4 regions of the Bradyrhizobium sp. ISRA436 genome follow, and region 2 is predicted to be linked to each of the others. Evidence: riboswitches for the same ligand, from Rfam matches in the RefSeq annotation. Region 2 holds a riboswitch; each other region holds the start of a gene.
What was found. A riboswitch is a leader RNA that binds a small molecule or an ion and turns the genes downstream of it on or off. The one in region 2 is predicted to bind cobalamin.
Positions count from the first base shown of each region.

Region 1 (3,204 bases), on a different replicon from region 2:
TCCGGAAGATCGATCTCGCCGACGACCGGGCCGGCATAGAGCCCCGACGCCAGCGCGAGCTGGGAGATCACGGCCTGCGCCGCAACGGGACCACCCTTGTCGCAGAGCACCTTGAGCCGTCGCAGCGTGGAGACCGGCAGGGTAGAGAATTCATCCAGCCGCAGGTCATCCCGGCCATCCGCCGGCAGCACCGCAAATGCGATGTTGCGCTCTCTTGCCAGGCGATGCAGCGCGGCCAGCCCATATGACCAGTAGGGTTCGCCGCCGATCAGGCGCACGAGAATGCCGCGCGCCTGCGACAATGTCCGTTCGATATAGGTGTCGACCGACAGGGGGTGGCGCAGGTCCGCCAGATTCGCGAGCCGCAACGACGGCAGCGACCCGCAGCCGCGCCGCCAGCCGGATGCGAACGCGGCAAGATCGCTGTCGGAAAACGAGAGCACCGCGAGCTCGGCCGGATCCTGGCCGAGGTCCCTTGGTGTCGCGGTCTCGTCAAGACCGCGGCTCTCGCGGAAGACGACGTGCATCAGACACCAAGTCGCGCCCTGATGGCGGCCTCATCGATATCGCCGTGTTCGCCGATCACGACCAGCTTCGACTGCCTCGGCCGCACGCCCCAGGGCACGTCGAACTGATGCCTCACGCGTTCGCCGACCGATTGCACCAGCAGGCGCATAGGCTTGCCCGCGATCGCGATATAGCCCTTGGCGCGCAGCACATTCTGCTCGCGCGCCAGTCCCTTGATCGATGCGACCAGCGCATCGACATCGGAGACTTCCGGGAGGTCGATCACCACGGAATTGAAATCATTGTGTTCGTGCTCGTCCTCGCCATCGTGGTGGGATGGACGCGCCGCCAAGTCGTCCTCCGCCGCGGCCTCGAGACCCAGGATCACGCGGGCGTCGACCGCGCCGTCGACGACGGGCAACATCGGCACCTGCCGCGGCATTTCGGCCGCGATCGCCAGCCTGGCGGCTTCGAGGCCCTCGGAGCCAGCGAGATCCGCCTTGGTCAGCAGCACGATGTCGGCGCAGGCGATCTGATCCTCGAACACCTCAGACAGCGGTGTCTCGTGGTCGAGACTGTTGTCAGCCGCGCGCTGCGCGTCGACCGCGACCGGGTCGGGCGCAAAGCGGCCGGCGGCGACGGCCTCCGCATCGGCCAGTGCGATCACGCCGTCGACCGTGATCCGCGAACGGATCTCCGGCCAGTCGAACGCTTTAAGCAGCGGCTTCGGCAGCGCGAGCCCCGATGTCTCGATCACGATGTGGTCGGGTCTCACGCGGCGCGCGAGCAATTGCTCCATCGCCGGGATAAAATCGTCGGCGACAGTGCAGCAGATGCAGCCATTGGCGAGTTCGACGATGTTCTCGCTCGGACAATTGGCGTCGGCACACGACTTCAGGATTTCCCCGTCGACGCCTTCGCGGCCGAACTCGTTCACCAGCACCGCCAGCTTCTTGCCGTTGGCGTTCTTGATCAGATGCTGGATCAGCGTCGTCTTGCCAGATCCGAGAAAGCCGGTGACGACGGTGACGGGCACCTTGGTAAGCGTGTTCATTCTGCGGCCTCTGGCACAACGGCTACGGGTGGAATGCGGGCGAGCGATTGCTTGCGAAAGATTTCCGGACGGCTGCGCCACGGCACGATGCCGTCGGGTGCCGCGGCATAGGCGGACGCACCCGCGATCACATCCGTCGCATTTGCCGCGGACAGGCGGCCATAGACATAGGACCAACGCCCCGGCGCACTGAGCGCGACCGAGCAACCCTGGCTGCACGCCGACAGACATTCGACCGGAACCAGATTGACGCCATCAGGCACGCCGGCGTCGAGAATCGCCGCATGCAGCCGCGCGCCGGGCGTGGTCTCACCTTCCGCGAGCGTCTGGCCGGCACGGCAGGTGATGCAGACATGAAGTGTAACGCTCATCGCCCTTCCTGACTGACAGCGGGAGGCGATGAGGCACACGAACCGATCGATGGAAAGGTTCGTTCCCCGTCGCGGAACACCCCGTCCGCTGGTCTCAACTGCTGCGCTGGCAGGTCTCCCGGCTTGCGGAGCAGGGGGCTTCCCTTCGATCCCCGCCTTCCCGATTCCGTTGGGAATCAGTGGCTTTGGGCATCTCTCCGGTCACGGTCGCGGGGGCGGCTGCGCTTTGGGCCGACTTGAGCCCTATCGCATTCCCTCTTCGCCTGTCGTAGGACAGGCACCAACGCAGGGCCCACCATTCGTCCAAGCCCGGAACTTGTCAAGCCGAAGGAACGTCAGATGATGTCTGAACGAGACGCCGCCGAGGACGAAGCCGGTGGCTCCGAGGCCGCGCTGGAAGCCCGCCATGCCGCCAAGATGGCCAAGAAGAAGGTCGCCCGTGATCGAATCATGGCCACCAAGAGCGGTGAGAAGGGACTGATCATCGTTCATACCGGGGCCGGGAAGGGAAAATCATCCTCCGCCTTCGGCATGATCGTCCGCTGCGTGGCACACGGCTTTCCCTGCGCCGTGGTGCAATTCATCAAGGGCGCCTGGGATACCGGCGAACGCCGCCTGCTGACCGGGCATTTCGGCGACCTCTGTCAATTCCACGCGATGGGTGAAGGCTTCACCTGGGAAACGCAGGATCGTGCGCGCGATATTGCCGCCGCGCAAGCCGGCTGGGAGAAGGCCAAGCAACTGATTTCCGATCCAAGCTTGCGTATGGTCGTGCTCGACGAGATCAACATCGCGCTCCGTTACGATTATCTGGCGATCGCCGATGTCGTCGATTTTCTGAAGACGTCAAAGCCGCCGATGACGCATGTCGTGCTCACCGGGCGCAACGCCAAGGAGGAGTTGATCGAGATCGCCGACCTCGTCACCGAGATGACGCTTGTGAAGCATCCGTTCCGGTCCGGCATCAAGGCCCAACCGGGCGTCGAGTTCTGACAGCATAGCCGGGCACGCAAAGGCGATGGCGCGCACATTGATGATCCAGGGGGCGGGCTCGGACGTCGGCAAGTCGCTGATCGTTGCGGGCCTCGCGCGCGCGGCGAAGCGGCGCGGCCTGCGCGTGCTGCCCTTCAAGCCGCAGAACATGTCGAACAACGCGGCCGTGACCGTCGATGGCGGCGAGATCGGACGCGCGCAGGCGCTGCAGGCACTTGCCGCCGGCGTCGAACCGCATACCGACATGAACCCGGTGCTGCTGAAGCCGGAGAGCGATGT
Region 1 is NZ_CP094519.1:812,125-815,328, forward strand. Features, by position in the region: gene cobN (cobaltochelatase subunit CobN) at 1-527, opposite strand, end outside; gene cobW (cobalamin biosynthesis protein CobW) at 527-1,561, opposite strand; gene MTX23_RS03805 (DUF1636 domain-containing protein) at 1,558-1,932, opposite strand; cobalamin riboswitch at 2,023-2,232, opposite strand; gene cobO (cob(I)yrinic acid a,c-diamide adenosyltransferase) at 2,275-2,925, shown strand; gene MTX23_RS03815 (cobyric acid synthase) at 2,951-3,204, shown strand, end outside.
Region 1: linked by a shared signal. The riboswitch ahead of MTX23_RS03805 (DUF1636 domain-containing protein) and the one ahead of MTX23_RS35475 (hypothetical protein) in region 2 are both predicted to bind cobalamin.

Region 2 (3,204 bases):
CTTGTCAATCTGGTCCGCCTGAGCCTCGATTTGATCGGCAACTGCCGTCAGGGCGACGCGCGCTGCCGCAGGCAAGCGGATATCTGCTACATCCCGTACGATTGCAACCAACGCCTCGACCTTTGTTCGGCCAGCGGCGGCAATGATGCCCAACTCGGCCAAATGTGAGCGCAGGGCGTTGATCGTCTGCGTTTGCTGTTTCACCAGAAGTGCGCGACTCTTCAGGACCATCATTGCGGCTTGTTGCTCAGCCGTTTTGATCGGAACGAAGCGCATGGTCTTGCGAGTCACAGCCTCGCTGATGGCCTCGGCATCCGCCGCATCCGTTTTCCACGCTTCACAAACGGTTTGACGTAAGCTGGTGGGATGAGTCGCACTTCATGGCCGAGAGTTGCAATCTCTCGTGCCCAATAATGAGCGCTGCCACAGGCTTCTATTCCCACAAGGCAGGCTGGCTGCTTCGAGAAGAAATGCAGCACCTCGCTGCGCCGTAGTCTCCGGTTGAACACCGGTGAGCCATCGCCACCCGCGCCGTGAACTTGAAAAATGTGCTTCGCCAAATCCAATCCGATGGTGCTAACCTGTTTCATGGAACGGTCCCTCCTTGTGGCGTTCGAACAACGACCACGTCTTAGCACGATGATGCTGTCGGAGCGGGCCGTTCCACCGCATCAATCAGGATGAGAGCGCGTCTCACCCTGATCGCCGCCGCGCAAAGGAGCGTTCATGAGCCCGATTGGCGAGTCGATCAAGATTGCTACCCACATTGGAGGTGCGCAGGACGGACCGCTTCGTCTTCACCCTAAAGGCTCGCGCCAACTAGCTCGGCCATCGCGAGTACAATCCGCTTTCATCGCTTGGACTTTAGAGCCGATTTCAATCCGTGATCGCGAGGTGTTTTGAGGAGCTTTGAGGCAAATCGCGATGTGCCCACGAGTGGGGCGGATGGGGTCGATTAAGTGATGACGGGTCGAGACAACATAACTCGGGCAAGAGCGAGGACCCCTGGGGTAGTGTCCCACTTCATGGTGGTGCACGATCGAGTTAACGACCCGACACCGTGCAGTGCGGGATAACCGTTGGACCACGTCGTGTACGAAGGATGGATACAAACTGGCTAACACGCCGTGGATGTCGGGAGCAGACTTAAGCTCGTGTGGAAGCCGGGAAGGCCCCATCTGAAAGCCAGCCTTCCAGCCGTATCGGGGTAAACCCGCCGTACGGAATGATAGGGGGGATCGAGGAAACGTCGGCATCATGCGAAGCCCGGTCCGCGCCTCGATCCTACCCAACCGCGGGCGGGCGACCGCCTCCGGTGACCCCGGTCGCCCGCCTCCCGACCGCCTCCCGCGACCCGGTGGCCGAGGAGAAATCCTCGTCCCTACCGCGACCATTCGTACCCGCTCCTTCACTCGCCCCGGTTACTATTCCGCTCGCGTGTGCAGACAACTACAGACTTGTCAGAGAGGGGATTGACTCCGCGCCTCGCCCACTTCTACGATGACGACCGACGGTTCCCCTTCACTGGGATCAAAAGGGAATGCGGTGCGGGGATTTTCCCCTCATGCCGCAGCTGCCCCCGCAACTGTAAGCGGCGAATTTTTCGTCATAGGCCACTGGGAAACTTGGTCCTGGGAAGGCGACGCAAGGTTGAGACCCGCGAGCCAGGAGACCTGCCGTCAGCCGTGGTAACACGCGAAAATGTCGGTCGGGGAGTACAGACATTGCTTTCACCTTGCGTAGGTCCAACTATGTCGAGGTGAGACCTCGTTCGCTGTGACGTGCCACTACGTCATGCCGAGGTCTGCTCGTGTTTTCCGTCATACCCAGGCGGCTGCGCGCCGGCCTGCTCGCTCACAGCTTCCTTCTTCCAGCTCTGCCGCTCGGGATTTGCCCTGCCAAGGCACAGCAAGCTCAATCGGTTCAAACCCTGCCGCCGGTTACGGTCAGTCCGCCCCAAAAACCTGCGGTGAGGCCCGGCCGTCCCGATGGCTGCCGCGCGGCAATCAGGGTGACAGTGCTTCCCAACCAGATTGTCGCGCTATACGATGGCCAAGCGTTCAGCCACGGCCTCACGATCGCAGTCAAAGCCGGCGGCAACGCCTCGCGCAGCACCGACGGCCGCAGCCTCGGACGGCTCGCCTTCGACGCTGAAGCTAGATCAGCAGAACACCAGCGGGAGCCGCCTGAACCTCACGCCGCTGCAGACACCTGCCAGCGTTGAGACGATTACGTCCCAGACCATCGAGGATAGCGGCCAGCATAACGTCACCGATGCGGTGGCCCAGAACGCAGCGGGCTAGTCTCAGCCGAGCCGCGAGCGAATGCACGTTCTAAATATCCGCAAGCGCCAGAACAAGTAGCAGCGGGCCTTAGTATACGCTCCCCGCCGAGCGGAATATTGATCTTGAAGTCGAGGCTTTATTGTGTAGCATCGCCTACCACGCTACTGATTTCCATGTCTGATGATGAACTTCGGTGTCCGCAACGGACTGCGCGACTTCGAGCGGCCTGGATTGATGAAGAGCGGCTTCGTCCCAGGGATTCAGGGCGACGCGGTTCGCGCTCAACTTGCCAGCGATTGGCATCGGTCAAGCTGAGCCTCTCTAGAACACATGTGCAGATGACCCCAGCGATCGGCCCTACGTCTCGAAAGCGGCTGAACCGCAAGCCGATCGGACCTCAACGGCCCGTATAGACGCCCGTAAAGACCGTCAACTGGCCCTCTTCACTCCCGATCTCTTAATAAAATCCGAAAAGGCTTTGAGGGTAGCGTCTGAAACATGATGCTCGATGCCTTCGGCGTCCGCCTCCGCGGTCTCCCGGGGCACGCCAAGCGCGAGCAGCATTTCCAGGACCAGACGGTGGCGCGCGCGCACCCGCTTGGCGAGCGCTTCACCCTCCTCGGTCAGGAAAATACCGCGATAAGGACGAGCCACCGCCAGGCCTTCCCGCTTCAGCCGCGTGATCGTGTTGATCGCGGTCGGATGAGACACCCCGAGCCGCCGCGCGATGTCGGTGGCGCGGGCCTCGCCGGTCGAATCAATCAGGTCGGCAATCAGCTCGACGTAGTCCTCGAGGATCGCAGTCGAGCGCGCCGAACGGGCCTTGCCAAAACGCCGCGCCTGCGCCTGCTCGGTGGGGAGCGCGTGAAGCGATACCGCGACATCCATGGAAGGCTTTGGACGCATGTGAAAAATCCAG
Region 2 is NZ_CP094520.1:123,786-126,989, forward strand. Features, by position in the region: partial or broken gene MTX23_RS35470 (IS110 family transposase) at 1-590, opposite strand, end outside; cobalamin riboswitch at 1,495-1,696, shown strand; gene MTX23_RS35475 (hypothetical protein) at 1,811-2,224, shown strand; gene mntR (manganese-binding transcriptional regulator MntR) at 2,715-3,173, opposite strand.

Region 3 (3,204 bases), on a different replicon from region 2:
GCTAAGGTCAACCAGTCATTTGGAGCAAGACACACGATCGACCCTATTAGAACGCGAATATCGCCTTGCGAGTTCCGACTAACTACTAGGGAGGACCGAGCCGTTTCCAGCGACGTCCGCGCGGTCCGGGAGCCGGCCGCGTTGTTGTCGAAGGAAATGGGGGAGCGCTTCAAAGGTATCGTGAGATTCGAGTCGTTTGTCCGAGGGCGGCGCCTGCTACAGGAGCCGCGCCTGAGGGGCTTCAGCAGCCCCCCAGCGCACTTACGCATTAGACTCCGCTACGGGAGTGGTCGCGGTTTCGGGACGGAGTGGTTGCCCTTATTCTGTCCCGCAGATCGAAAACTACGGTCCGGGTCAAAACGTCCCGTCTCGGGAAGGGACGCTTGTGGCGCAAACCGGACGTTCGGCCGCTTCCGCATGTCTCACTGAGCATTGGCGCCTCCGCGACGGGCCGTTGTGGGTTGATGTACCGCCGCAACCCCCGAACCGGAGTCTCGAATCATGCGCTACGAACTCAGTGACTAACCATGGGACAGGCTAGGGACATCCCCGTCGCGCCGATCGCGAAAAAAGAGGCCGACGCGCTGATCATCCGGCTGCACTACAGCCACAAGGCCGTCAACAATGCGTTCCTCGCGCTCGGCGTTTTTATCGGCGGGCGGCTTGAAGGCGCGATGACATTCGGCCCGTCGATAGACAAGGGCAACATTCTCGGGCTGGTGCGCGATACTGCTTGGAATGGCTTTCTCGAATTGAACCGGCTGGCGTTCTCGGAAGCGCTGCCCCGCAACAGCGAAAGCCGCGCGCTCTCGATCGCGCTGCGGATGATCAAAAAGCATTATCCGCACATCGAGTGGGTGATCTCGTTCGCCGATGGATGCCAGTGCGGCGACGGGACGATCTATCGCGCGGCCGGCTTCACGCTCACGGGGATCAAGCAGAACAAAAGCCTGCTGCGACTGCCCGACGGCTCGGTGACGCACAAAATGACGCAAGTCACCGGCAAGAACCGCGCAAAGCATTTTGCGAAAACCGGCGGCTCATGGTCCGGCCAGGGCGAACCGCTCGACGGCTATCAGATGCGCTATATCTATTTCCTGAAGCCCGAGGCGCGGGCGCGGCTCAACTGCAAAGAAATTCCGTATTCGCAAATCGAGCGGCGCGGCACGCGCATGCATCGCGGAATTGCGCGTGGCAAGCAGGCGACGGCCGACGACCAATTGGCACAGCGGCGCGGCAGCGGCGACCGCCACGCTCCAGTTTGAGTAACATTGTCGGGTCTTGGAAGAGTAGCAGAATCATGTGCTCGTTCCGAGCCTTACCGGTTGTAACACAAAGCTGAAATCGGGTCGTGCCCTACGTATCCGTATCTACAAAACGGAAGGCTTCCGGCTGTATTGACAACTCCGAAGTTAGCGTGATGATCGGGCAGTTCAGGTTCGTTGGTCGAGAGACCAGCGACATGGGAATGCGGTGAGGTATCGCAAACGCGAAGCCAAATCCGCAGCTGCGCCCGCAACTGTAGGCGGTTAGCTCTTTTCCAGGAAGCCACTGAGCCTCTTAGCCCGGGAAGGCGGAAAACCGAGCGACGACCCGCAAGTCAGGAGACCGGCCTGAACAGTCATCCATCCGGCGTGCGGTGCGCGCGCTAGGGGCGGTTCTCGCGCTGTGATGACGATTGTTCGGTTTGTCTCGCAGATGGAGGGCCGCATTGGCTTTCAGCTTATTCATCCCGTTAAATTTTGGCGCGCCTCGGGATCAGGTGAAGGCTGCGTCATGCTGACGTATCTGAAATTCGCTATCGACGACAGATCAGTCGTCTCTCGATCAAGAATTGTCGCTCTCTACGCCTTTTTGCTGACATTCAATGTTCTGGCCGTTACATGGGCCGTAGTTGCTTTCTCAGACCGTCCAACGCTGCTAGGGACCGCTGTACTCGCCTATGTCCTCGGCCTTCGACACGCCGTAGATGCCGATCACATCGCGACAATCGACAATGTAGTCCGCAAGTTGATGCAGGAAGGAAAGCACCCGCTCGCGGTGGGCTTGTTTTTCTCGCTCGGGCACTCGCTCTCGATTGCACTAGCTGTCGCGGCGATTGCCGCCGCCGCATTTGCGCTGCAAGGCCAGTTCCAGCAATTCAAGTCCGTCGGTAGCATCATCGGGACCGCCGCATCCGCATTCTTCCTGCTCTCGGTCGGCGCTATCAATCTCGTGATCCTGCGTGGCGTCTGGCAGAATTTTCAGCGGGCACGACGCGGTGGCGATGCGCACGGTGAAGAAATCGACCTGTTCTTGTCGGGCACGGGCTTCATGTCTCGAATTCTTCGGCCCCTGTTCCGCATGGTAACGGCAAGCTGGCAGATGCTGGCAGTGGGTCTATTGTTCGGACTAGGCTTCGACACGGCGACTGAAATCAGCCTCTTCACTGTGGCCGCCGGCCAAGCAACTGGCGGACTGAGCTTCGGCAATGTGATGGTTTTTCCTGCGTTGTTTACAGCGGGCATGACGCTCGTTGATACAACCGACAGCGTCTTGATGGTGGGTGCCTACGGCTGGGCCTTTCTCAATCCGGTCAGAAAGCTCTGGTACAACCTTACTATCACTGCCATCTCTGTCGTGGTCGCGCTCCTGATTGGAGGGGTCGAGGCCCTAGGGCTGATTGCAAGCAAATTCCAACTAGAGGGGGAATTCTGGGTTGCAGTTTCCGATATTAGCGAAAGCCTTGCTAACTTCGGGTATCTGGTTGTCGGCTTGTTTCTGGCGAGCTGGGCTTTGTCCTTTGGGATTTATCGTTGGCTGGGGCTCGAGAAGGAGACTGCATCGGATTGAGCGTCATTTCCGCTTCGAGCCGCTCCGACTGCGGCTAAGCTGCTTAGGCCTTTGAGTGCGGCATGTGACGCAGCAGCCATAGCTCCACGGCCGCGATCACAGCGATGATGAGCCCGATGACAAAGGTAACCGGTATGAGCTCCCACGTCCGCGATGATTAGCGGTTGCGTGCGTAGCGGATGGGCATCCAGTGCTGGCGCAGCGCCTCGACGACGGCTGGGATATCGAGGTGGGCGTTACGGAGGAAATCCTCGGTTTCGCGACCGCTTCGTAGCGGTCCGAGCAGCGGACGGGCCTGATCGTCGCGACAATACAGCAGGATGGGCAGCAGCAGGCCGTGATTGACGTTGTTGACGTCGAGCAACGGCGCCC
Region 3 is NZ_CP094519.1:5,286,238-5,289,441, reverse strand. Features, by position in the region: gene MTX23_RS24855 (hypothetical protein) at 528-1,265, shown strand; cobalamin riboswitch at 1,419-1,632, shown strand; gene MTX23_RS24850 (HoxN/HupN/NixA family nickel/cobalt transporter) at 1,672-2,832, shown strand; gene MTX23_RS24845 (UPF0149 family protein) at 2,990-3,204, opposite strand, start outside.
Region 3: linked by a shared signal. The riboswitch ahead of MTX23_RS24850 (HoxN/HupN/NixA family nickel/cobalt transporter) and the one ahead of MTX23_RS35475 (hypothetical protein) in region 2 are both predicted to bind cobalamin.

Region 4 (3,204 bases), on a different replicon from region 2:
GCTGGTGCCTGGCGCGCTATTCGCGCTTTGTGCGCAAATTCCACCATTGTCCCGGCCTGCGCACCGATCCGGGCGGCTTCCTGCGCTTCGTCGAAAGTTTGTTGGCATCGCAACATTTCGACGTGCTGCTGCCGACCCACGAGCAGGGCTTCCTGTTCGCCCGGGGCGAGGCGCGGCTGAAGCCGCGCGTTGGGCTCGCGTTGCCGGATTTCGCCAGCTACCGCGGGGTGCACAGCAAGGCGGGCTTCAGCCGCCTGCTCGATCAACTCGGCCTGCCGCAGCCGCCGACGCGGATCGTCACCTCGCTCGACGAACTGCGCGGGGCGACCCGGTTTCCATCGGTGATCAAGACGTCGATCGGCACTGCAAGCCGCGGCGTGTGGATCGTGCGCGACGCAGGCGATCTCAATCTCGCGCTCTACGATCTCCAAACAAGCGGGGACATCGGTGGAGAACTATTGGTGCAGGACCTCGTCACCGGTACCACCGAGAAGGCGCAGTCGGTGTTTTGCCGCGGCGAGTTGCTCGGCTTCCATGCCTATCGGCAGGTTGCCGCCGGAGTCGGCGGCGGCGAGGCGATCAAGGAGAGCGTCAGCCGGCCGGCGATCCGCCGCTATCTCGAGACGATCGGCGCGCATCTCAATTGGCACGGGGCGCTCTCGGTCGACGTCATCATGCCGCTCGACAGCGCAACCCCGCTGCTGATCGACTGCAATCCGCGGCTGGTCGAGCCGATGAACGCGCACCGCGCAGGCACCGATCTCGTCGATCTGCTGCTGCGGGTCTCGCGCGGCGAGACGCCAGAGCCGCTTGCCGAGAGCCGCGCCGGCGTGCGGACGCATCTTGCGATGCTGGCGCTGCTCGGCAGCGCGTCACGCGACGGCACGCGGCGCGACATCATCGGGGAATGCGGCCGCATCGCCGCGGGCAAGGGTCCCTATCGGGGCAGCACCGAGGAACTGACGCCGGTGCGGCTCGATTGGCCCGGCGCCGTGCCGCTGGCGATCACCGCCGCGCTGCTGCTGGTCTCGCCGCAGCTCGCGTCGTCGCTATCGCGCGGCTTCGGCGCGCATCTGCTCGACGCCGCGAGCATCCGGATAATCGAGAGTGAGGGGTTCTTGCGCGATGCTTCAACGCGTCGTCCTGGCGAAGGTCAGGGCCCATAACCACCGCTGAAAGTTAGTTAGCAGGCTGGGGCCGTAGCTCGCCCTCCAACTCGCTTCAGTGGTAATGGTCCTGGCTTTCGCCAGGACGACGGCGTGGATAGGCATGCGCCTACAACGGCTCGTCGTCATTGCCGTAGCGATCGAGCTTCGGCGTGGCGATGTCGCCGTCCTCATAATATTCGTCGTCCTGCGGCGTTGGGGGCGGCGGAGGCTTTTTCGGCGGCTCGCTGGCCTTGCCGCGACCCTTGCTCTTCTTTCCGGCTTTGCCCATACATTTCCCCTGCGCAATCGATGGTGCCGGAAAATCTATCCCAGTTTGCAAGCGCTTGAAATGCGAGCAGACGGTGCGGCGGGATGCGTCCCGCCGCCCTGCAACGGCTCAGAACGTCGCGCCGGCCCGCACCATGTAGGTCCGGCCCGGCAGCGGATAGGCCGAGAAGCGGCCCGCGGTGAACGAGCTGGCGATGGCGTAGTCGTAGTAGAGCGCGTTGAACAGGTTGTTCACGCCGACCGACCAGAAGAAGCGGTCGTATTGCCCGCTGAGCTTGATGTCGGCCGTCGCGTTGCCGGGAATGCGGCTCTGAGTGTTGGCCTAGTCGTTGTCCATGGTGCGGGAGCTGCAGGCGCGTAACGAAGGATTCACCGCATACAGTTGCGGGGGCAGCCGCGGCCTTGGGGGAGTTTCCCGTACCGCATTCCCTTTTCATCTCATGAAAGAACCGTCATGGTCACTAGGGTTCGGCCGGAGACTAAAGTCAATGCCGGCGGGAGTGGGGCTGCGGCTGGACGGGCACGGTTTTCGCCGAGTGTCGCTTGTCTGCCACGGCGATCGCTGTAAGAGCATTGATCCGATGAGTGTGCAGGATTTTGCCATGGCGACCGAGGTCGCGGCGCGGCGCCGCTTGGCCGCGACCGTGGCGCTCGCTGCGCTCGTGGTGCTGCTCGTGCTGATCTCGCTCGGCATCGGGCCGGTACGGCTGTCGCCGCTCAAGGTGATCGAGGCGCTGTTCGGCGGCGGCAGCGACGTGGCGCAGGTGATCGTGCGCGAGATCCGTCTGCCGCGGACCATACTGGCGTTTGCGATCGGCGGCATTCTGGGATTGTCGGGTGCGGCGCTGCAGGGGCTGTTGCGCAATCCGCTGGCCTCGCCGTCGTTGTTCGGCGCGCCACAGGCGGCGGCGTTCGGGGCGGTGCTGGTGATCGCGCTGGGGCTGGCCGACGTGCGTTCCTACGCGCTGCCGGTCGCAGCGATCATCGCGGCGTTCGGCTCGGTGTTCGCCCTGCTTGCGATCGCGGGACGCAACGCCGGACTGTTGATCCTGATCCTCTCGGGTCTCGCGATCTCCAGCTTCGCAGGTGCCGCGACGGCGCTGGTGATGAATCTCTCGAGCAATCCGTTCGTGGCGCTGGAGATCGCGTTCTGGCTGCTCGGCTCGCTCGAGGACCGCAGTTTCCAGCATGTCGCGATTGCGCTGCCCTTCATCCTGGCCGGCGCGGCCGTCCTGCTCAGCCAGCGAAGCAGCTTCCGCACGCTGACGCTCGGCGAGGAGGCCGCGCAGAGCCTTGGTGTCGATGTCGGGCGGTTGCGGCTGTTCGTCATCTCGGGTGTCGCGCTCGGGGTCGGCGGTGCGGTCGCCGTGACAGGGACGATCGGTTTCATCGGCCTGGTCGCGCCGCATCTGATGCGGCCCGTGATCGGTCACGATCCGGCGCGGCTCCTGGTGCCGAGCGCGCTCACCGGCTCGGCGCTGCTGCTGGCGGCCGATATCGCGGTGCGCATCATCCCTTCGACCTCCGACATCAAGGTCGGCGTGCTGACCTCGATCATCGGCGTGCCGTTCTTCCTCTATCTGATCATGCGCGAACGCCGCGCGCTCGGCGGAGGCGTGGCGTGACGCTGCTGTCCGCAACCGATCTCAACGCCTCGCTCGGCCGCCGAAAAGTGCTGCACGACATCTCGCTATCGCTTGCATCGGGTCATCTGGTGGCTCTGGTTGGTCCGAACGGCGCGGGCAAGACCACGCTGCTTCGTGCGTTG
Region 4 is NZ_CP094519.1:667,380-670,583, forward strand. Features, by position in the region: gene MTX23_RS03060 (hypothetical protein) at 1-1,166, shown strand, start outside; gene MTX23_RS03065 (hypothetical protein) at 1,276-1,437, opposite strand; partial or broken gene MTX23_RS03070 (TonB-dependent receptor) at 1,546-1,785, opposite strand; cobalamin riboswitch at 1,780-1,906, opposite strand; gene MTX23_RS03075 (iron ABC transporter permease) at 2,039-3,061, shown strand; gene MTX23_RS03080 (ABC transporter ATP-binding protein) at 3,058-3,204, shown strand, end outside.
Region 4: linked by a shared signal. The riboswitch ahead of MTX23_RS03070 (TonB-dependent receptor) and the one ahead of MTX23_RS35475 (hypothetical protein) in region 2 are both predicted to bind cobalamin.